4 regions of the Thioalkalivibrio sp. ALJ2 genome follow, and region 1 is predicted to be linked to each of the others. Evidence: predicted binding sites of a transcription regulator. Region 1 holds the regulator's gene; each other region holds the start of a gene.

Region 1 (5,419 bases):
CGAAGTCGACCCCCTGGTCCAGCCGCAGGACCGCGACCCGGGGGACATCGAGCTCGGCCAGACGCCCATGCGGGATGGCCACGCCATGCCCCAGACCGGTGGAGCCAAGCTTCTCGCGGGCAGACAGGGCCTCGAAGATGGCCCCGCTGGCCGGGCCGGCGGACTCCTCGCCGCCGACGGCCAGCAACTCGGCCAGGGTCTCGAGCGCCCGTTTCTGGCTGGAACACTCGGGCTCCAGCCGGATACGGGCGCGGGTGATCAGCTCGGCAATGGTCATTGCGTTAAAGGGCCTGTTCGCGGTTGCGCTGGGCACCCTCGGCGCGGTGATGGTCCTTGACCTTTTCCTTGTGCTTGATCAGCTGACGATCCACCTTGTCGATCAGGCCATCAATCGCCGCATACATATCCTCGTGACTGGCTTCGGCGTGGATGTGATTGCCGCTGACCTGGAGATTGGCCTCCGCCTTGTTGTTCAGGTTCTGGTTTTTCTCGTGGGTCAGCACCACATGCACGTCGATCACTTTGTCGAAGTGGCGTTCCAGCTTCGCGAACTTTTCGTTCACGTAGTCGCGCAGGGCGTCGGTGATATCGACGTGATGGCCGGTCAGGTTGATCTGCATGGTCAGGCTCCTTTTTGCTTGGTTCCACTGGGCATACTCGCCATCTGCCGGCGTTCGCTGGAAGACGGTATGTGCATAGCCTCGCGGTACTTGGCCACGGTGCGTCGGGCCACATTAATGCCCCGATCCGACAGGATCTGGGCCAGTTTTGCATCACTCAGTGGCTTGTTCGGGGTCTCGCCACCAATCAATTCCCGAATCATGGCACGGATCGCGGTCGCCGAGCATTCGCCGCCATCGGCTGTGCCAACATGACTGGAAAAGAAGTACTTGAACTCGAATACCCCACGCGGGGTGTGCATGTATTTCTGTGTAGTCACCCTCGAGATGGTCGATTCGTGCATCTCCAGGGTCTCGGCGATATCGCGCAGGATCAGCGGTTGCATGGCAACCTCACCATGCTCGAGAAACCCCTGCTGGCGCACGACGATGGCCTGGGCGACCCGCAGCAGGGTGTCGTTCCGGCTGTGCAGGCTCTTCAGGAACCAGCGCGCCTCCTGCAACTGATCGCGCATAAACGCGCTATCACGCGCATCGGAGACCTGCCGCACCATGCCCGCATAGAGATCGTTGATGCGAATGCGCGGCGCAATCTCCGGGTTCAAGTCCACGCGCCAGCCATCGCGGTCATGGCGGACATAGACATCCGGCACCACATATTCCGAAGTGGACTCGCTGATCTGGGCACCGGGCCGCGGATTCAGGGTGCGGATCAGGTCCAGCGCCCGCGCCAGCTCGTCCGGGTCGCGCACGCCGGACTGGCGCTGCAGGGCTCGGTAGTCCCGCTTGGCCAGGCTCTCCATGCCGTTTTCCAGGATGGCTCGAGCCGCGTCACGCGCCGGGGCATCCGGCGCCAAATGGCGCAGCTGGATCTCCAGGCACTCGCGCAGGTCCCGCGCACCGACGCCCAGCGGGTCGCACTGCTGAATCCAGTGCAGCACCGCCTCGACCTCGTCGACCCCCACGGGCTCGTCTTCGCCCTGGCTGATCATCTCCGCCAGCGCCTCGAGTTCACTGTCCAGATAGCCGTCCGGGCTGATCGCGTCGATCAGCGCCGCCCCGATCCGTTGGTCTCGTGGGGTCAGGTGGCTCAGATGCAGCTGCCAGAGCAGGTGGTCCTGCAGGCCCTCGTCCTCGCCGTCGGAGGTATTCTCCAGCGGGTCGCGGTCGTCCAGGCCGCGTGGGCTCGGGGCGGGCTCGTAGATGTCGTCCCAGCGACTGTCGGTGCTCAACTCCTCGGGGATCACGTCATCGCCAGCCGTGTCGGCCTGCATGCGATCCCCGTCGACCCGTTCGCCCCCTTCCTCCGGGCGCTCGGGCGGGGCCTCCTCGCCCTCGTCCTCCACCTGCTCGAGCATGGGGTTGCTTTCCAGCGCCTGCTGGATCTCCGCCTGCAACTCCAGCGTGGAAAGCTGCAGCAGACGGATCGCCTGTTGCAGCTGCGGGGTCATCGTCAGCGTCTGCCCCAGCTGCAGATTAAGCCCGGGCTTCAGCATCGCGGTTTGAGGTCCATGGTGACCATCAAGATCATCTTAAGGAAACACTGATCAATGTTCACAGTCGAAAGTTTTCTCCGAGATACACGCGGCGCACCTGGGGGTCGTCCAGCAGCTCCTGCGGGGTCCCGGCGCTCAGGATGCGGCCCTCACTAAGAATATAGGCCCTGTCGCAGATTCCGAGGGTCTCGCGCACGTTGTGGTCGGAAATCAGCACACCGATCCCGCGCCGGGCCAGATGCCCAATCACGGCCTGGATATCACCCACGGAAATCGGATCCACGCCGGCAAACGGTTCGTCCAGGCAGATAAAGCGCGGGTCACCGGCCAGTGCCCGCGCGATCTCGGCGCGGCGACGCTCGCCCCCGGACAGGGCAATCCCAGGGCTGTGGCGCACGGTCTCCAGCTGGAACTCCTCGATCAGGGCATCGCCGATGCGGCGTCGCTCGTGGCGGTCGAGCTCCGAGCGCAGCTCCAGCACCGCCTGCAGGTTGTCCCAAACACTCAGCCGACGGAAGATCGAGGCCTCCTGCGGCAGGTAGCCCAGCCCGGCTCGGGCCCGCGAATGAATCGGGGCCCGGGTGATGTCCCGGTCACCCAGCGTGATGCGGCCACGATTGGGCCGGATCAGGCCGACCAGGCTGTAGAAACAGGTGGTCTTGCCTGCGCCGTTCGGTCCCAGCAGGCCCACGACCTCCCCTGGTGCCAGATCGACGTCGACACGATCCAGCACCGTACGCTTGCCATAGCGCTTGGTCAGCTCGCGGCCGGTCAGATAGCCGGCCATCGGCGCAGATTCGCCACCGGCCGCGGCGGGCGCGCTGGTGTCGAGCTCGTTCATTCGTCGTCTTCGCGGGGCTGGATCCTGATACGTACACGCTCGTCATCGGCCTCGCCACGCTCGGCCTCGATCACATCCGTCTCCAGGTCGTAGACGATGCGCTTGCCGCGCGCTTCCTCGGCTGCCGTGACCACATGCGCCTGGTCGGTCAGGATCACCCGGTCCTCGTTCAGCAGGTAGTCGATGCGCAGCGCGGTGGCGATGCGCATCTCGCCCGTCTCCGGGTCCGGGGACTCCAGCCGCGCAGGCTCGCCGTGGGCCTCCATCTCGTAAGGGCGTCGGTCGCGGCTGCGCACATAGACCTTGTCGGCCTCCAGTGTCATGTCCCCGCGAATCACCACCACATCACCGGTATAAGTGCTTACGCCCCGCCGGTCGTCCATCTCCGCACGATCGGCGGTAATCTCCACCGGCAGGGGCTGCTGCTGGGCAATGACCGGCGCGGCCAGCAGCAACAAGGCACTGCCCAGCAGCACGGGCCATCCGGCCCGGGCGAGCGACGACCCACCACGTTCAGTCATTTGCGGCTTCCTCCTCGCCCGACTCGCTGTAGAGCGTGTACACGTCATGGAACAGCTCTATGGTATCCCCTCGCGAGTCGACGCGCAGACCCGTGCCCCGCTGGAAAAGGCCAGGCTGCTCCAGCGTCGACGGGGCATCGGAGGTGGCGATCATGGTGTCGGTCGCCACCTTCACATCGGCGGATTCAATCACCGTGCGCACGCGCTCGTCACGCTCGGGCTGCACCCCCCGCGTGGGGCCGATCAGGTCCAGGATCTCGTCCATCGGTCGGTGCAGCGCCTCGGGCGCAGTCCAGTGCCATTCGATGCCGCCAGCGTCAAAGATATCCAGGTCGGGGTCGTCGATCAGCTGCGGGCCGTCGCGGCCAAACTCGCGCAGACGCGTCCCGCGCAGGCGGTGACTCAACTCGCCGTCCTCGCCAGTCGCGTGCAGCGTGAAGCCCTCGATCTCCAGCGTCACCTCGCCCTCCGGCTCGTGCTCGCTGGCAACAGCGCCGGCCACCAGCGCCGCCATTGGCAACAGGATCAGCGCCACCGGTCCGGCCACCCACTTCATCCGTCGACGTACTCCGCGAACAGGGCCTCCAGCCGCCCCTGGGCCGCCAGCAGACCCTCGCAGACCTCGCGCACCGCGCCGCGCCCGCCGGGGGCCTGCGTGACCCAGTCGGCATGCTGCAACACCAGCGGGTGGGAATCCGCCACCGCGATGCCGAGCCCCACACGGCGCATCGCCGGCAGATCGACGATGTCGTCGCCCACGAAGGCGGCCTCGTCGGGCGCATGGCCGGTCTGCTCGAGCAACTCGTGCAGTGCGGCCCCCTTGTCGCGCCGCCCCTGCAGCAGGTGCTGCACACCGAGGTCCCGCATGCGGTGCTCGACCACCCCGGAAGTGCGTCCGGTCAGGATCGCGACCTCCAGCCCCCCGTACAGCGCCAGACGGATGCCGTGCCCGTCGCGCGAATGAAAGGCCTTGTACTGCTCGCCGGCATCTCCCATGAACAGGCTGCCATCGGTCAGCACGCCGTCGACATCCAGGATCAGCAGACGCACCGCCGCCTGGCGGCTGTGCAGGGCCTCGTCGTGACGGTCCATCAGGCCACCCCCGCGCGCAGCAGGTCGTGCATGTTCAACACCCCGACCAGCCTCTGGTCGTCATCCACCACCGGCAGGGCATTGATGCGCTTGCTCTCCATGGTCTCCAGCGCCTCTACGGCCAGCCACTGCGGACGGGCGGCATGCCCGCCCCGCGTCATCACCTGGCCGATGGTCAGCGCCTCCAGGCTTTCGCCACGATCCAGCGTGCGCCGGAGGTCGCCATCGGTAAACACACCGAGGATATGCGCCTCGGGATCGGCGACGATCACCAGCCCCAGCCCCTTGCGCGTAATCTCGAACAGGGCGTCCTTCAGCGGGGCCTCGGGACCCACGCGCGGGATCGCGTCACCGGTATGCATGATGTCCGCGACATGGACCAGCAACCGCCGCCCCAGTCGGCCGCCGGGATGCGAGCGGGCAAAATCGTCCGCGGTAAAGCCGCGCGCATCCAGTACCGCGACCGCCAGGGCATCGCTCATCGCCAGCGCGGCCGTGGTGCTGGAGGTCGGGGCCAGGCCCAGCGGGCAGGCCTCGCGCTCGACCGAGACATCCAGGTGCACGGTGGCATCCTGCCCCAGCCGCGACCCGGGGTTGCCGGTCAGCGCGATCAGCGGTACGTCCAGCCGCCGGATCAGCGGCAGGATGGTCAGCAGCTCGTCGGTCTCGCCGGAGTTGGACAGGGCGATCACCACGTCGTCACGGGTGATCATGCCAAGGTCGCCGTGACTGGCCTCGCCGGGGTGGACGAAAAACGCCGGGGTCCCGGTGGAGGCCAGGGTGGCCGCCAGCTTGGAGCCGATATGGCCGGACTTGCCCATGCCGGTCACCACGACCCGGCCGCGGCAC
Region 2 (5,419 bases), 190 kb from region 1:
ATCGTTTGACGGCGGATTCCCGCTTCCGTATAAAGCTGCATGCGCAAAGCAACATAAGGAGATATACATGCTGTCGGACGACCACAAGGCCATCATCCAGAAGACCGTCCCTATCCTGGAATCCGGGGGCGAGGACCTGACCCGCCACTTCTACAGCATCATGTTTCGCGATTACCCCGAGGTGCGGCCCCTGTTCAATCAGGCCCATCAGGCGAGCGGCCAGCAGGCGCGGGCGCTGGCGAATGCGGTGCTGCAGTACGCGCGGCACATCGACGAGATGGAGGCCCTGGGCCCGCTGGTCGGGCAGATCGTGAACAAGCATGTGTCGCTGCAGGTGCAGCCGGAGCACTACCCGATTGTGGGTGAGTGCCTGCTGCGGGCAATGCGCGAGCTGCTGGGCGAGGAGATCGCGACCGATGCCGTGCTGGAGGCCTGGGGTGCGGCCTACCAGCAGCTGGCGGATATCCTGATCGCTGCCGAGGAGGATGCCTATCAGCAGGCCGAGGCGCAGGCGGGCGGCTGGCGCGGACTGCGTTCGTTTGTCGTGCGGCGCAAGGTGCCGGAGAGCGAGGAGATCACCTCGTTCTATCTGGAACCCCAGGACGGCGGGCCGGCCCCCCCGTTCCAGCCCGGCCAGTACATCGGGCTGAAGGTCGACATTGATGGCGAAGAGCTGCGCCGAAACTACTCGCTCTCCATCCCGCCGGGCGCGGACGGGTTGCGCATCAGCGTGAAACGGGAGCCGGAAGGCCGGGTATCGCGTTTTCTGCACGACCGCATCCAGGAGGCCGATGTACTGGAGCTTACCCCGCCGTCCGGAGATTTCGTCCTGCGCGAAAGCGGTCGTCCGCTGGCCCTGATCTCGGCGGGTGTGGGGATTACCCCGACCATGGCCATGCTGGAGCCGGCACTGGAGGCTGGGCGCCGGGTGCACTTCATCCATTGCGCCCGCCACGGCGGGGTCCATGCCTTTCGCGAGCAGGTTGAGGCGAGGGCACGGGAGCACGATCACCTGCGCCCGTACTTCTGTTACAGCGAGCCCGGGGCCGATGACGCCGCCGACGCGACGGGCTTCCTGACTCAGGAGAAGCTCGCCGAGTGGCTCCCGCATCGCACGGAGGTCGACGTCTACTTCCTGGGGCCGACGCCCTTTATGCGGCAGGTGCGTCAGCAGTTGCGTGAACTGGGTGTGCCGGACGAGCGTTGTTTCTTCGAGTTCTTTGGCCCGGCCCGGGCCCTGGAAGCTTGATCAGATCGACTGGGTGGCCGCCACCAGCGCACGGAACAGGCGCTGGTGGCGGGTCTTCTGCGGCAGGTATTCGGGGTGCCACTGCACGCCGATGCACCAGCCGTTTTCGGCCTCGATCGCCTGGACGACGCCCGTCTCCTCGCGCCCGACGATCCGCATCCCCTGGCCGAGTTGGTCCACCGCCTGATTGTGCAGCGCGTTCACATGGATCGTGCCCGCGCCCAGTATCTCGGCCAGATGGCTGCGGCCATCGAGCATGACCGGCTTGACCGGCAGCAGACTGCGCGCTTGCGGGGTCTCGACATAGAACTCGGCCAGATCCTGCTGTAGCGTCCCGCCGCGCACCACGTTGACCAGCTGCATCCCGCGACAGATCCCCAGTACAGGACGGTGCTCGTCCAGCGCGCGATGGATCAGCGCCTTCTCCAGCCGGTCACGTTCCACATCCAGCACGCCGCCATGCGACTGGAACAGCCGCCGCAGCAGCCAGAGCGCGGGATAGAAAAGGTACCCGATCAGCCGCTGCGACAGGCGCCGTTCCGCGCCGCGAATGGCCTCGGGGTTCGGGCCCTGAGGCAGCGACTCCCCGTACAGTTCGGGATCGACATCCGCACCGCCCCCGACCACCAGTGCGTCGAACGATTGATGGGGGCGCGGCTTGCCGGGGCGTACGCGCAGGGGTCGACCGCCGGCGCGCCAGACGGCCAGCGCGGTGAACAGCCAGGCGGGGCCTCCGCCCTGGTCGGGTCCGGTGATCGCGACCACCGGACGCCGCGCCGGTCCGGCGTTGCTCATGGTGTCGTACTCAGAACCAGCCACGCAGCTTCCTGGCCCAGTCGTCGGCCCAGCGACCCAGTGCCTGGGTGGGGCGTTCCAGGTATTCACGGCTCATCCGCTGCAGGCGTTCCCGGTCCGCGGCGAGCCGTTCCACTTCGACCCAGCCGTTAAAGGGGTGGGCCAGGCTCCATTCGGGATCGTCGATCTCGCAGTTGGGCAGACGATAGTGGAACGCGGGCCGGGCCTTGACCAGCTCATGTTCGACCGGGGCCGCGTCGATCCGCTCCTGATCCAGTTCGGCAAACAGCGGCAGCATGTCCAGCGGCCGATTACGCGTGGTGTTGTGCGCGAGGTAATGGTCGATCAGTTCCCCCTGGTCCGGCTGGAAGTCCGGGTTCAGGGTCTCGCGGACGAAGGTGCCGGGGAATGCGCGGATGTAGGGCGACAGGCGTCTGGCCAGGTCGATCTCGCCCGCGTTCGTCAGCATCTCGTACAGCAGCAGGAAGGCCCGCAGGACATCGAGGATCCAGGCGGCATCGGTGCTGTGGACCTCGATATTGAGCTGCAGCCCGAACGCGTAGAGCAGCGAGCGCTCGGTCCCAAGGGCACCGTCTTCCTGCAGTGCGGCCCGAACGCGATCCAACCGGGGAAGCGCCGAGGCCGGTATCGGTGGTGCGACGATCTCGTGCGGTACCAGGCGCCCGGCGGCATCGGCCAGCCAGCGGTCGAGCGCCGCCTCGTCGGTGTCGTCGAGCTCGATGCCCAGCCGCCGCAGGTGGCTGCGATAGGCCCGGTCCTTCAGTACCCGGGCATCCAGCTCCACCTGGAAATCACCCTGGTCCGTATCGCAGACCCGGGCGACGAACGGGCTTTCGCAGCGGACCTGCCCGCCGAACTCGGCGCGGATGGCCTCGGCCATGCGTTCGAGCGAGACGCCGGCCATCTCGATCTCCACGCCCACCTTTCGGGGTGACCCTTCCGGATTGTCTGGCCAGGGCAGATCGTGAAAGCGCTCGGGCATCAGGAATGTCCTTGGGAAGCTGCCGCGCCATGATACCGGTTCGGTGTACCTGCTGTGGGCAAGCCAGTACGATAGGCGCCGGCCGCCAGGGCCGGACCGCAAAGGTACGGGATGGATCGAATCTACCTCAAGGATCTGCGCATTGATGCCGTCGTCGGCGTCTATGATTGGGAGCAGCGCATCCAGCGCCCCCTGCGCTTTGATATCCAGCTAGCTACCGACACGCGCATCGCTGCGCATTCGGGCGAGATCACGGACACGGTCGATTACGAGGCGGTGGCCAATGCCGTGCGCGCGATCGTCACGCGCGAACCCCACGCGCTGCTGGAATCCCTGGCCGAGGAGATCGCGGAGGCCCTGATGGCCGAGTTTCGCACCCCGTGGGTGCGCATCGAGCTGGGCAAGCCCGGCGCGGTCGCCGGTGTGGCCGAGGTCGGCATCGTGGTCGAACGCGGCACCCTGCCAGCCTCTACCTGATCCCTTTGCGTCGGTTCCTGTCCTAGTTCGCCTCGACCCCGGCCGTGCGGCCGGTCACAGATTTATCATTCCTTGACCCAATATGGTGCGTGTGCACTTTTAGTGCGCACCGCTTTTGTGCGTGCTGGCGTCGTTCACCTGCAACAGGTGTTGTGAAAAGCCGATCTGGCTCCGTTTTCCCGATATGGCACGGCCTGTGCAAGGACCGGGTGTCGACTACGCGACACTCGATTGCACAACTGGGAGAACACAATATGAAGAAGTTCACTCGTTCCGCGCTGGCCGCCGCCATCGTCACTGTCGGCTCCACCGGTGGTGTGGCCTTTACCTCTACTGCCACCGCGGAGCTTTCCGTGAACATTGGGGCGGTTTCCAACTACTACTTCCGCGGCTTTTCCGAAACCGATGATGGCGCCGCAATTCAGGGCGGTATCGACTATGAGCACGAATCCGGCTTCTACGTCGGCACCTGGCTCTCCAACGTCGACTTTGGCGACGACACCAGCTACGAAATGGATCTTTATCTCGGCTTTGCCGACGAGTTCGACAATGGCTTTGGCTACGATGTTGGGTATCTGTATTACGCCTACCCCGATGCGCGCGATGACAGCGGTTCCCTGAGCGCCGACTTCGGCGAAGTCTACGGTGAAGTTTCGTTCGATACCGGGCCCGTTGGTTTGTACACCGGTATGGCCTATGTCGTGAACGACAGCAGTGATTCCGCGCTCGAGAAAAAGGATATGTACTACTACGCCGGCTTGGATATCCCGTTCATGGATGTCTATAGCGCTGGCTTCCTCGTGGGCCGCACCAACTTCGATGACTCCGATCTCGACAACTACACCCACTACACCGCGAGCCTCACCCGCGATGCGGGCGACTGGGGCGAGTTCAGCTTCAACCTTGAATACGTCGACGAGTCCGACGAGGACGTTGGCGCCTGGGTGGGCTGGACCAAGACGTTCTAAACCCGGCTTTTCCACTCAAGTAACTGCGGGTCCGCCCTCAGGCGGCCCCGCTCAAGGAGTCCGACATGAAGATGATTACCGCCGTGATCAAGCCGTTCAAGCTTGATGATGTCCGCGAGGCGATCTCGGAGATCGGCGTGCAAGGAATGACCATGACCGAAGTAAAGGGTTTTGGTCGTCAGCGCGGCCATACCGAGCTCTATCGCGGCGCCGAATACGTGGTCGATTTTCTGCCCAAGGTGAAACTGGAAGTGGCTGTCGACGAAAACCTGGTCGATCAGGTGGTCGAGGCCATTTCCAAGTCTGCCAGTACGGGCAAGATCGGCGACGGCAAGATCTTTATCACCCCGGTGGAGCAGGTCGTGCGTATTCGCACGGGCGAGACCGGCCCGGAAGCCCTTTAAGGGTTTTCCCTCTTCCATCGAATGAGGAATTTCAATCATGGAAATTGAACAACAAGTTGTCGAACTCGCCTATGCGATGGACACCTTTTATTTTCTGGTGGCCGGTGCACTGGTGATGTGGATGGCCGCGGGCTTTACCATGCTCGAGGCCGGGATGGTGCGCACCAAGAGTGTCGCCGAAATCGCGACCAAGAATATCGCCCTGTATTCGATCGCCAGCATCATGTACATGCTGATCGGCTACAACATTATGTACGGCGATGGCCTGAGCTCCGTGATCCCGAGCCTGGGCTTCCTGATCACGGGCGACAACGCCGTGGGTGACGTGCTGGGTAGTGATGGCGACATCTACTACTCCGATCGTGCCGACTTCTTCTTCCAGGTCGTGTTCGTGGCGACCGCGATGTCCATCGTCTCGGGTGCCGTAGCCGAACGGATGAAGCTGTGGGCCTTCCTCGCCTTTGCGGTCGTGCTGACCGGCTTCATCTACCCGATCCAGGGCTTCTGGAGCTGGGGCGAAGGC
Region 3 (5,419 bases), 540 kb from region 1:
CGCCCCCACCTGGAAGAGGCGCTGGCGGCCTCGGCCAACTACCGCCTCGCGATGCCCTATCTGGCGGCCATCCAGCTGGAAGAAGGCAACTGGTCCCAGGCGGAACGCCTGCTGGAGCGCCACCATGCGCTGGGCCCGGCCAACGCGATGAGCTATCGGCTGCTGGCCCAGCTGCGCATTGAACAGGGCCGCACGCAGGATGCTCGACGGATCCTGGCCGAGGCACTGAGCGAGCGGCCCGACCTGATCGAAGCCCTGGGCGATCAGCTGGCCGCGCTCTATATCGGCGAGGGCGACACTGAAAGCGGGATCGAGGTCCTGCGCGAGGCCCTGGCCAACCGCGCGGACCGCCCGGAACTGCAGGAGATGCTGGGGATTGCCCTGGTGCGGCACGGCGACCACGAGCAAGGCATGGCGCTGCTGCACCGAGTCGCCAGCGAAAGCGCGGATGTACGCCTGGCCGACTACTCGGTGGCCCTGGCGCATATCCGGGATGGGCAGTACGAGCAGGCCCTGGAAGCCACCCAGCGTCTGCGCGACAAGGACCCGGAAAACCCGCAGGGCTTCAACCTGATGGGCGCCGCCCTGCTGGGGATGGGCGAAACCCACGAGGCCCGCCTGATCTATCAGGAAGGACTGTCACTCCATCCGGACAACAGCACCCTGGCCCTGAACCTGAGCTCGCTCGAGGTCCGCCAGGGCAACCTGGAGACGGCCCGCGAGATCCTCGAGGACCTGCAGGAACGCGACCCCGGGCATCCCACCTCGGCGATTCGGCTGGCGACACTGCATTTCCAGCAGGGCGAGATGGAGGCCGGCAAGCGCTGGCTGCAGGACGCAATCGAGGCGCACCGGGATCGGATCGAGCCCTACCTGATGCTGGCACGCGCCCAGAACCAGCAGGAGGATCACGCCGCCGCCCGATCGACCCTGGAAAAAGCCCGCGAACATCACCCCAACGACACCCGAGTGCTGGGCCTGCTGGTCGATCTGCAGGAGCGCGAGGGGGACTTCGCGGGCGCGGCACAGACGCTTGGGCACCTGGCCGTACTGCGGCCGGATGCCGCGGAGCTGCGCTTCCGGCAGGCGCGCAATCTCGCCGCGCTGGGCGAGACCGAGCAGGCCGTCACGGCCCTGCGCGAGACGCTGTCGATCGACTCCAGCCACATGAGCGCGCGCATGGTGCTGACCCGCCACCTGAGTCTGGCCGGCGAGGTCGACGAGGCGCGTCAGGTCTTCGAGCCCGTTGCGGAGCGGGCCCCGGAGGCGGCGCAGGTGATCGCGCAACAGGCCTGGTTCGACGCACAAGCCGGCGAGCTCGACAAGGCAATCGAGGGCTACGAACGCGCCCTTGAGCGTGAGTCCCGACGCGACTGGCTGGTGGAGAAATACCAGGTTCAGCAGCGGGCCGGCCATTCCGACGCGGCCCTGGAGACGCTGCAGGGCTGGCTGCAGGACCACCCCGATGATCTCGCCTCGCGCCACCTGCTCGGCTCGGCGCAGATCAACGCCGGCCACGAGGCCGAAGCCCTGGAAACCTACGAAACCGTGCTGGAACAGCGGCCCAACGATGTCATCGCGCTGAACAATGCGGCATGGCTGGCCCGCGAGACCGACAACCCCCGCGCCCGCGAGTATGCCCAGCGGGCTGTCGAACTGGCCCCGGATCAGCCCGCGATTCTCGACACCCTGGGCGTGGTCTTGCTGGAGGGCGGCGACACCGAGAACGCGCTGGAGACCCTGCAGCGGGCCTACCGGATGAGCCCGCAGGCACCGGATATCGGGTTCCATCTGGCACAGGCCTACCAGGCCAGCGGCGAAACCGAACAGGCGCGCGCCCTGCTGACGGAGCTGCTGGAGGCCCACGAAGATTTCCCGGAACGCGAACGGGCGCAGTCGCTTCACGAGTCGCTGTAAAACCGGAAAAGCGAGAAAGACGCGCCGAGCTGAAGCCCACGTCCGCGTGGGCTTCAGCTTTTCCGGCCAGCGTCGAAACTGGCGCCAGGACTACTGCGATTTCTTCAACAGCAGGTTGTAGCAATTGCCCGAGATCGAGGAGTCGACCACCTGGAACCCGGCGCTGGTGAAGCGACTCAGGATATCGCGGGCCTCGTACGGGGTATGCAGGATGCCTTTGCGCATGCCCCAGCGGTTGATGCGTTCGGCAATCAATTTGAGTGGCTGCGGCGTGCGCGGATACAGCAGGACGTTCGCGGCCAGGGTGCCCCCCGGCTTGAGCACCCGAAAGGCCTCGTGGATGGCGCCGTCCACATCCGGAAAGCAGTGTACCGAGTTGGCGATGTTGGCCGTATCGAACTCGCCGTCGGCGAACGGCAGCTCCGCGGCGTCGGCGTGTTTGACAGTCACGTGCTCGTCCTTTGCGAAGCGGTGGCGCGCGCCCGCCAGCATGGATTCGGCGTAATCCACGCCAACGATTTCGCTCTCCGGCAGTTTGCGCCGGCGCCGCCACTTGATCGCCATCTCCAGCAACGTCCCCGTACCGCAGCCGATCTCCAGATGCCGGGCCCCCATGTTGCGGCCAAAAAAACGGATCTGGGCGCCCAGGGTGCTGTTGTAGGCAAAGGTCAGGATGAAAAACCCCCGCGCGTCGTACCACCAGGGTGGCGACTTGTAGGCCTCGGCAATCTCGTCGCGGGTCTTGGCACGCTTGGACATGTGACATCTCCTTCACGGAAAGAACGGCCGAGCCCCCAACTCCGCCGTCCGTTTTTTTTACAAAGGCCTTTTCCAGGACCAAGGAAAAACAAAACAAACGCCTTGAAAATCCGATAGTTAACACTTTTGGCACGCAGCCTGCTTTACTTCACTCGCAAGACAGGACGACTAGCAAATTGAAGTGGAAGTAAGCGTTAACCCAAACAAATTGATGCTAACTGGTGGAGGATTACAACATGGAAAGGTTCAAGCAAACAGCGCTGGGGGCGGTACTGGCAGTGGCCAGTCTGGGGCTTGCGAGCACCGCACATGCCGGCGTCTTCACGATTGATGATTCGCAGCTCGATCTCTCGACGATCGCGGTCGGCGAACGTCAGGTTGACCGTATTACCGGCGGGTATGAGGAGCTGCTGACCCTCGATACCGACGGTTCCTTCGACGCGGCGGCCTACTGGAACGTAGGTCAGTACTTCCTTGGGGGTACAGGCGTCAGCAATCGTCTGGGCGCCGGCGGGGACGACGGTGATCTGTTCTATGGCCTGTATGCCGTGTTCGAGTCCTCCGGGACTTTCGACGCGGGTTCGGGCGAGTTCACCGGCACCACCGGCTCGATCGCGCTCTACCTGGATCCGAATCTGGATACCACCTTCGGGTTTAACTCGGGCGATGCGGCCGACGGTGTGGCCCTTGGCGGCACGGGTGATGACATCCTCGTAGGCTGGTCCGACATCTTCGAGCGGGGCGCGGGTCGCTTTGAACCCGGCTCGGACGATATCGGCAGCTTCGCGCTCATCTTCAACGAGTGGATGCTGACGGATGAAGGCAAGCAATTCTTCACCAGTCCGGACCCGTTCTACATGAATGTCCGAGTATCGGGTCAGTTCGACTTTATCGAGGGTTTCGAGGAAGTCGATCAGCGCACTACCTTTGATGTGGTCGGCTCGGCCGACGCCCGGTGGTTCGGGGTACCCGAGCCGGGCATGCTGCTTCTGCTGGGAACCGGGCTGGTAATGCTCGGCTTCGTCGCCACGCGACGCCGCCGCCGCGAGACTGGCCTGGCTGCCTAGCAGCCCTTGTGGTTGGGCCTTCTGCTCCCCCCTGGGTGGAAAGCCTCTCCCGGCCCCTCGTCTTCGGACGAGGGGTTTTTTTATGTCCGAACATACGAAACGCGAGGCTGGATGGCTGCTGTTCAGACCTGGGCCCGGAGACGTGCGAGTCGACGTCGTCCGATCGCCAGCAGCAGGCGCTGCAGGGGATTGCGGTTGCCACCGGGGCGCCAGGTGCGGGCGAGGCGCTGGCGATAGGCATCGAAGTGAACGCCGCGCGGGGCCCAGACGACACGGCCACGTCCCAGCAGGATCTTCAGGGCCTCGGTACCCATGACCCCGGCGCACAGCTCGCAGGCCATCACGGTGGACGGGCCATGCTGCGCCCTCAGGTCGACGGCGGCAGGATCGGCCAGATAGCCCATCTGCATCATCGACGGGGCCAGGCCCATCATGAAACGCAGCGCCAGCTCCTCGTCGGGCAATCCATCGCGCAGGTCGAAGTAGTCATCGAACGACAGACCACCCGGGCGGAAATTGAGCAATGCGGCCCCCATGCCGAGCGGGGCCACGGTGATCGCCGGGATCCCCCGCTCCGCGCACGCGGCGAAGACCTCGCGGCGGACCTGAAACACGAAAAAGTCGAGCCCGTCGACGTAGAGGTCCACACCCTGCAGGAAGGCCTCCAGATTGTGCTGGTACACCCCCTCCGGGAATGTGGTGATCTCGAGCTCCGGATTGATGTCCAGCGCCATCTCGCGCAGGACCTCGACCTTGGGTCGGCCCAAACGGGACATGCCGGCCCCCGCCTGGCGGTTCATGTTGTGCAGCTCGAAGCAGTCGAAATCCGCGATATGAAAGCGCCCCACCCCCAGGCGGGCGAGCGTCAGCAGATGGCTCCCGCCGACACCCCCAAGACCGGCGATCGCCACCCGCGCACCGCGCAGGCGTTCCATCTCCGGCCAGGTCACCCAGCCATGGGTGCGCCGGAACGCCGCGTGATAGTCGAATTCAGGCATCAGGCCGCGCTGGCAATCGCGTCCCAGAGAGAGTCGGAGGGATGGGGGTCGGAGAGATTGGCATAGGAGTGTGCATACAGCTGGCTCAGCGACGGTGAACGGTGAATCCCGGCCAGGGCTGTAAGCAGACTAATATGAAACGGCGCGCGGCGACCATGGTAGTTCTGAAGCGTGCCGATCTGCTTCACCTTCAGGCCGTGGCGACGCAGGATGCGCGCCAGAGACGGCTCCATCATGGCGAAGGCATGCGAGCGGCCCTCGATCTCCATCATGGCGACCGCACTCATGAACAGACTCAACGCCAGCAGCGGGAAGGTACGCGCCTGTTCCAGAGGCACATTCAGCAGATGAAGGTCCCCGACAGGAGTGACCGACTCCCCCAGACGTCGCCGGAACAGGCCATTGACGGCCAGTCGGGAGACCTCGCAGATCGCGTCCCGCTCCAGCCGGTCCGGGCGAAATTCGGTCTCGTAAAAGCAGTTATCGCAGTGGCGCTCCATCGGGAGTTCGTGGATCTTCTGACGCGCGTCAACATGCACGACCCGGACGCAGCCCGCGTGGGTACCGCTCACCACATGCTCCAGCAGGCAATGCGTGGACTGGGCGTCATATTCGTCGATCTCGCGCTCGCCCGGGCAGCTCTCCGGAGACTCGTAACGAAACTCTCGGCAGTAGACC
Region 4 (5,419 bases), on a different contig from region 1:
GGCCTGCGGCCGCCCCGACGACTGCCCACGGCCGCCGAGATCGAGGCGATCGAGGAACAGGCACGTCAGAATGGCTTCGAGGCCGGATACGCCGAAGGCCACGAGGTCGGGAAACAGGAGGCCGAGAAGGCCGCGCGGGCAAAGTCGGACAAGCAGCTGCGCGAGACGGTCGCCAGACTGGAGTCACTGGCGGGTGGGCTGACCGACCCGTTGGCCGAAGCAGCCGACCAGCTGGAGCCGGAGCTGCTGGCGTTGACCGTCGCCCTGGCCCGCAAAGTGCTGTCTGCCGAGCTGGAGACCCGACCGGAACTGATCGAACAGGTATTGCATCAGGCCTTGGCACAACTGCCTGGGCGGAATCAGGAAGTGCGGGTGCATGTGCACCCGGATGACCGCAACCTGCTGGAAGAGTATGTCCAGTCGCTGGATACGCGGGTGCGCTGGGTCGCGGATACGAACCTTGTTCGGGGTGGCTGCCGCGTCGAGTCGGGCGCGGCGTCTGTGGACGCCTCGCTGGAGCGCCGCCTGCAACAGGCGGTCGAGGCGGTCTGGGGCGATCTGGCTGAGCCTGCCCGTTCGACGGCGCCCGAGGATACTTCGGTATCGGGGGACGATTCATGAGCTCGCCCCTCGATACCCTGCGCAAGCGTGGGCAAGAGCAACTGACCACCGGGCTTCTGGATCGTCTGCAGCAGTCGCGTGGCCGGCTGGAGCGCGTGCAACCGCCACAGTCCGAAGGCCGCCTGTCGCGGCTGACGGGCCTGACCTTCGAGGCCGAGGGGTTGCGCCTTCCGATGGGTGGCCGGGCGCTGATCCACGGCGAGAATGGCGCGGCCGTCCCGGCCGAGGTGGTGGGGTTCCAGAACGACCGCACCTTTCTGATGCCGGAGGAGCTTGCCTCGGGCCTGACGCCCGGTGCGCGCATCGAACCACTCGATATCCAACGCGAGATCCCGGTCGGGGACGCGCTGCTCGGGCGCGTGATCGATGCCAATGGCCAGCCGCTGGATGGCAAAGGGCCCTTGCGCGCGCGTGACCACAGTCCGCTGTCGGGGCGGCCGATCAACCCGCTACAGCGGGCTCCGGTGCGGGAACCGCTGGATGTCGGGATTCGCTCGATCAACGGCCTGCTGTCGGTCGGCCGTGGGCAGCGGCTGGGCCTGTTCGCCGGGTCCGGTGTCGGGAAGAGCGTTCTGCTCGGGATGATGACACGCAACACTGATGCCGATGTGATCGTGGTCGGGCTGATCGGTGAGCGTGGGCGCGAAGTAAATGAATTTATCCACGAGATCCTGGATGAGGAGTCACGCCAGCGCACCGTGGTCGTGGCAGTGCCCGCCGACCAGTCGCCGCTGCTTCGCCAGCACGGGGCCTGGGTAGCCACGACGGTGGCGGAGTCGTTCCGCGACCGGGGGCTCAATGTACTGCTGTTGATGGATTCGCTCACGCGTTTTGCCCAGGGGGCGCGCGAGATCGCGATGGCGATTGGCGAGCCACCGGCCTCGAAGGGCTACGCCGCCTCGGTGTTCGCGCGTCTGCCGCAACTGGTGGAGCGGGCCGGCAACGGGGATGTGGGCGGTGGTTCGATCACGGCGTTCTATACGGTGCTCGCCGAGGGCGATGACCAGAACGACCCGATTGTGGATGCGGCGCGTGCGATCCTCGACGGGCACGTGGTCCTGTCGCGCGAGATCGCGGAGACCGGACGCTATCCCGCGATCGACGTGTCGGCGTCGGTCTCGCGAGTGATGAGCGCGCTGATCACGCCGGAGCACGAGCAGGCGGCCCGGCGATTCCGGGATCTCGCCTCGACCTACATGCGCAACCGCGACCTGATCGCCGTGGGCGCCTACCGCAGGGGAGCGGATCCGCATCTGGATGAAGCGGTGGCGATGCACGAGCGGCTGGAGGCCTACCTTGGGCAGGGTCGCGACGAGGCGGTTGGGTTTGATCAGGCCCGCGACGAACTGCTGGCCTTGATCGGGGGCGCCTGAAATGGATTCTCGGCGCTTGGAACGTCTTCTGCGTCTGCGACGCATCGAAGAGAGTGAAGCCACGCGTCAACTGGGGGCGCGGTTGCAGCAACTGGACGCGGTCGAGACCCAGCGGACCCAGCTGGAGGGCTATCAGCTCGAGTATCTCCGGGCGCCACTGCCCGATGACACGAATCAGCTCAAGTGGCTTTCCGGGATGCGGGATCAGCTGCGGCATGCACTGGAACAGCAAGACCTTCGCGCGCAGGCCGCAGGCGCCCAGGCGGAGCAGGCACGCCAGGAGTGGCTGCTCCGCCACCGGGCGGTGATGTCCCTGGAAAAGCTCCTGGAGCGCCGCATTGCAGAACAGGAGCGGGAGGCCGATCGCCGTCGCCAGCATGAGCAGGACATGTGGGCGACACGGCAGGTGCACACGCGCACGCAGGAGACGAACAACGACTGGCAAGAATCTTGAATGAGCTGACCAGGAATGCCCATCAAAGGCGTACGAGCCGGGCAATGACTCAGAGGATCCATTGATGATCGCGACAGGCAATGCCGGTCAGGGGATGATGCCGCTGCTGCAGTTGTTGGGGGGTGGCAGTGACCTCAAGGACCTTCAGGCGCTCGAAGGCCTCGAAGGGTTGAAGGACCTGAAAACCGCAGAAGGCGAGGGTTTCCTCGATATTCTTCAGCCGCAGCTCGAGGCGCTGCTGGCCGATCTGGGCGTGGGTGAAGAGGAGCTTGAAGGGCTCGATCTGGAGGGCATGCTGGCCCGCTTGCAAGCCCTGATGGACGGAGGCGAACTGGCCGTCGAGGTGGAATCGGGCGGCAAGGATTTGCCGCTGGCCGCGCTCATGACGGCAGTGGATGATCGCCCTGGTCCGACCGTTGCACGTATGGAGCGCGGCGAAGGCAACGGTGGCGCGCGCGAGATCAAGCCGTTGCCTGCAGCGGTCATGCGGCTGTTCCTCGAGTCCAGCCAGGGCTCGGCTGCTTCAGGCGGCGGGGCGGGCACCGAGCTGCTCGGTCCGAACAGCCGCCTTTCGCGCGAGAATGTTCTGGAGCTGCTGGCGCAATGGATGTCCCAGGGGACTGATACGCAAAGGGCGCAGGGACGCGCGGAACCTCTGGCCGGCATTCTGCCGGCGCATGTACAGGCTGCGGAAGGCAGCGAGGGTTCACGCAGCTCGTTGCGCCTGGACCTGGCTCGGCTGCTGCAGCCGGGTGGTGAGCGCGAGCTGACGGACCAGATCCGCATGCTGGCGCGTGCCCAGGGCGGCCGTACCGAGATCAAGCTGCACCCGCCGCAGCTGGGGACACTCGATGTCCGCCTGAACGTGGACGGTGATCGAGCCACCGTCCAGTTCATCAGTGCAAATCCGGTGACCCGCGAGGTTCTGGAGGCGGCGATGCCTCGGCTGCGCGAGAGTCTCGCCCAGAGCGGCCTTACGCTCGAGGATGCGACCGTGTCCGATCAGGCGGCCGAAGAGCGTGAAGGTCAGCAGGAATTGGCTGACGGGCAGCGGGCCGGGCGCGAGGCCGATGAGTCCGAAGCCGAAGGCGAGCAGGCTACGGGTAGCACCCTTTCGATTCTGAACCGCCGCCTTGACCTCTTCGCCTGAGTAAGTCCGTTTGCAAAAGACCGGGTGCGTAAACCCGCCCGGTCGTTCCCATCCCCGGTTTGTGTGCCGCCAAGATCCCGTCTTCTGCCGGGTTCGGGGCGGCTGAATCTTGACGATCCCCTTGTTCTTTCCCGGTTGCACCCCTCCAGAGTTCTCTTTTCCCCTTCTTAAGTGTCGGAAAATATTACGTAAACCAATCTTGGCACTGCCTTTGCTATGAGTTCAGGCAATAGTCAGCGCGATCCCGTGCCGTCAACATGGACGGATTCACGAATCTCGAGGGTAGGAAATGGCCGAGAAAGAAGTCGAACTGGGTGAAGAAGGCGCCGGCAATAAGGGCAAGAAGGGGCTGCTCTGGATTGTCATTTTACTGGTGCTCGTGTTCGCCGGGGCCGGCGCGGCGGCTGCGTGGTTTTTCTTGTCCGGCGGTGGCGAGGAAGAGACCGGTGAAGAAGGCCCTGCCGAGCGCCACTATCACGGACTGGAGCCGATGACCGTGAACATTGATGGGCCCGGACGCATTCGCTATCTCCGGCTCGAGCTAAGCGTCGTGACAACCGACCCCGAGGTGATTGAAGCACTGGAGCGGCATATGCCGGCCGTTCGCAACGATGTGCTGGGCCTGCTTGGAGAGAAACACTACGACGACCTCAATACGCGTGACGGGAAGGAATCGCTTGCCGAGGAGCTGCGCGAGGCGATCGCCGAGATCCTTGAGGAGCGGGACGCACCACATGATGTGGAAGCGGTGCGCTTTAACGAACTGGTCATGCAGTAGGCAGAACCATGGCGCAAACGGACATCCTCAGCCAGGACGAGATCGACGCCCTCCTTCATGGGGTCGATGACGGCGATATCGAAACGGATGACCCGTTTCCGAATGACGGAGAGGCCCGCGAGTTCAACTTCGCGACGCAGGATCGGATCGTGCGTGGGCGGATGCCCACGCTGGAGATGATCAACGAGCGCTTTGCACGACACCTCCGGGTACGCCTGTTCAATATGCTGCGTCGCTCTGCGGAGCTCTCCGTGGTCGGCACTCGGGTCTCGAAGTTCTCGGAGTACATGCACTCCTTGTTCGTGCCGACCAGCCTGAACCTGGTGCGGGCGCATCCGCTGCACGGGACTGGTCTGTTCGTGTTCGACCCGAAGCTGGTGTTCATCCTGGTCGACAACTTCTTTGGTGGCGACGGTCGCTACCACACGCGCATCGAGGGACGGGATTTCACGCCGATGGAGATGCGCGTGGTCCACGGCATCCTCGAAGGCGCATTCGAGGACATGGTCAAGGCCTGGCAGCCGGTGATGGATCTGCGCTTCGAGTTCCTGAACTCGGAGGTGAACCCGCAGTTCGCCAATATCGTCTCGCCCACCGAGATCGTCGTGATCAGCGAGTTCCATATCGAGCTCGATGGTGGCGGCGGCAATCTGCATTTCACCTTGCCGTACTCGATGATCGAGCCGATCCGCGAGCAGCTGGATACCGGGCTGCAATCGGACCGGTCCGACGTGGATCAACGCTGGATGAAGGCGCTGGAAGAAGAGATTCAGGACGCGGAAGTCGAGGTGAGCTCCACCCTGACCGAGACCGAAGTGACGGTGCAGGAGCTGCTCGACATCCAGCCGGGCGACATCATCCCGATCAATCTCCCCGAGACCGTTACCTTGAGAGTCGAAGATATCCCGCTGTTTCGTGGGAAGTTTGGCGTATCCGATGGCAAGAATGCGATCCAGGTGACGGATCGCATTATCAAGCGATAGAGGGCTGCACCCATGGCAGACACCGAAGACAACAAGAAAGACGACGAGAGCCTGGCTTCC

The links. The regulator sigma-54, encoded in region 1, starts transcription at its own class of promoters, with help from an activator protein. The targets are predictions, from matches to a motif close to TGGCANGNTNCNTGCTT.
Region 2: the regulator sigma-54 is predicted to act here: its motif matches at 3,710-3,726, upstream of F468_RS0101825 (TorF family putative porin).
Region 3: the regulator sigma-54 is predicted to act here: its motif matches at 2,804-2,820, upstream of pepA (flocculation-associated PEP-CTERM protein PepA).
Region 4: the regulator sigma-54 is predicted to act here: its motif matches at 3,799-3,815, upstream of fliL (flagellar basal body-associated protein FliL).

The regions. Positions count from the first base shown of each region.
Region 1 covers NZ_KB899554.1:583,004-588,422, reverse strand. Annotated here, with positions in the region: gene F468_RS0102745 (PTS sugar transporter subunit IIA) at 1-277, opposite strand, end outside; gene hpf (ribosome hibernation-promoting factor, HPF/YfiA family) at 282-620, opposite strand; gene F468_RS0102735 (RNA polymerase factor sigma-54) at 623-2,116, opposite strand; gene lptB (LPS export ABC transporter ATP-binding protein) at 2,175-2,903, opposite strand; gene lptA (lipopolysaccharide transport periplasmic protein LptA) at 2,954-3,478, opposite strand; gene lptC (LPS export ABC transporter periplasmic protein LptC) at 3,471-4,034, opposite strand; gene kdsC (3-deoxy-manno-octulosonate-8-phosphatase KdsC) at 4,031-4,570, opposite strand; gene F468_RS0102710 (KpsF/GutQ family sugar-phosphate isomerase) at 4,570-5,419, opposite strand, start outside.
Region 2 covers NZ_KB899554.1:391,903-397,321, forward strand. Annotated here, with positions in the region: gene hmpA (NO-inducible flavohemoprotein) at 68-1,249, shown strand; gene F468_RS0101810 (gamma-glutamyl-gamma-aminobutyrate hydrolase family protein) at 1,250-2,044, opposite strand; gene F468_RS0101815 (amidoligase family protein) at 2,055-3,047, opposite strand; gene folB (dihydroneopterin aldolase) at 3,159-3,524, shown strand; gene F468_RS0101825 (TorF family putative porin) at 3,779-4,492, shown strand; gene F468_RS0101830 (P-II family nitrogen regulator) at 4,558-4,896, shown strand; gene F468_RS0101835 (ammonium transporter) at 4,934-5,419, shown strand, end outside.
Region 3 covers NZ_KB899554.1:47,706-53,124, forward strand. Annotated here, with positions in the region: gene prsT (XrtA/PEP-CTERM system TPR-repeat protein PrsT) at 1-1,917, shown strand, start outside; gene F468_RS0100245 (class I SAM-dependent methyltransferase) at 2,008-2,676, opposite strand; gene pepA (flocculation-associated PEP-CTERM protein PepA) at 2,913-3,743, shown strand; gene F468_RS0100255 (ThiF family adenylyltransferase) at 3,866-4,741, opposite strand; gene F468_RS0100260 (PEP-CTERM/exosortase system-associated acyltransferase) at 4,741-5,419, opposite strand, start outside.
Region 4 covers NZ_KB899556.1:343,289-348,707, reverse strand. Annotated here, with positions in the region: gene F468_RS0108870 (FliH/SctL family protein) at 1-621, shown strand, start outside; gene F468_RS0108865 (FliI/YscN family ATPase) at 618-1,994, shown strand; gene F468_RS0108860 (flagellar export protein FliJ) at 1,996-2,448, shown strand; gene F468_RS0108855 (flagellar hook-length control protein FliK) at 2,513-3,598, shown strand; gene fliL (flagellar basal body-associated protein FliL) at 3,888-4,376, shown strand; gene fliM (flagellar motor switch protein FliM) at 4,385-5,359, shown strand; gene fliN (flagellar motor switch protein FliN) at 5,372-5,419, shown strand, end outside.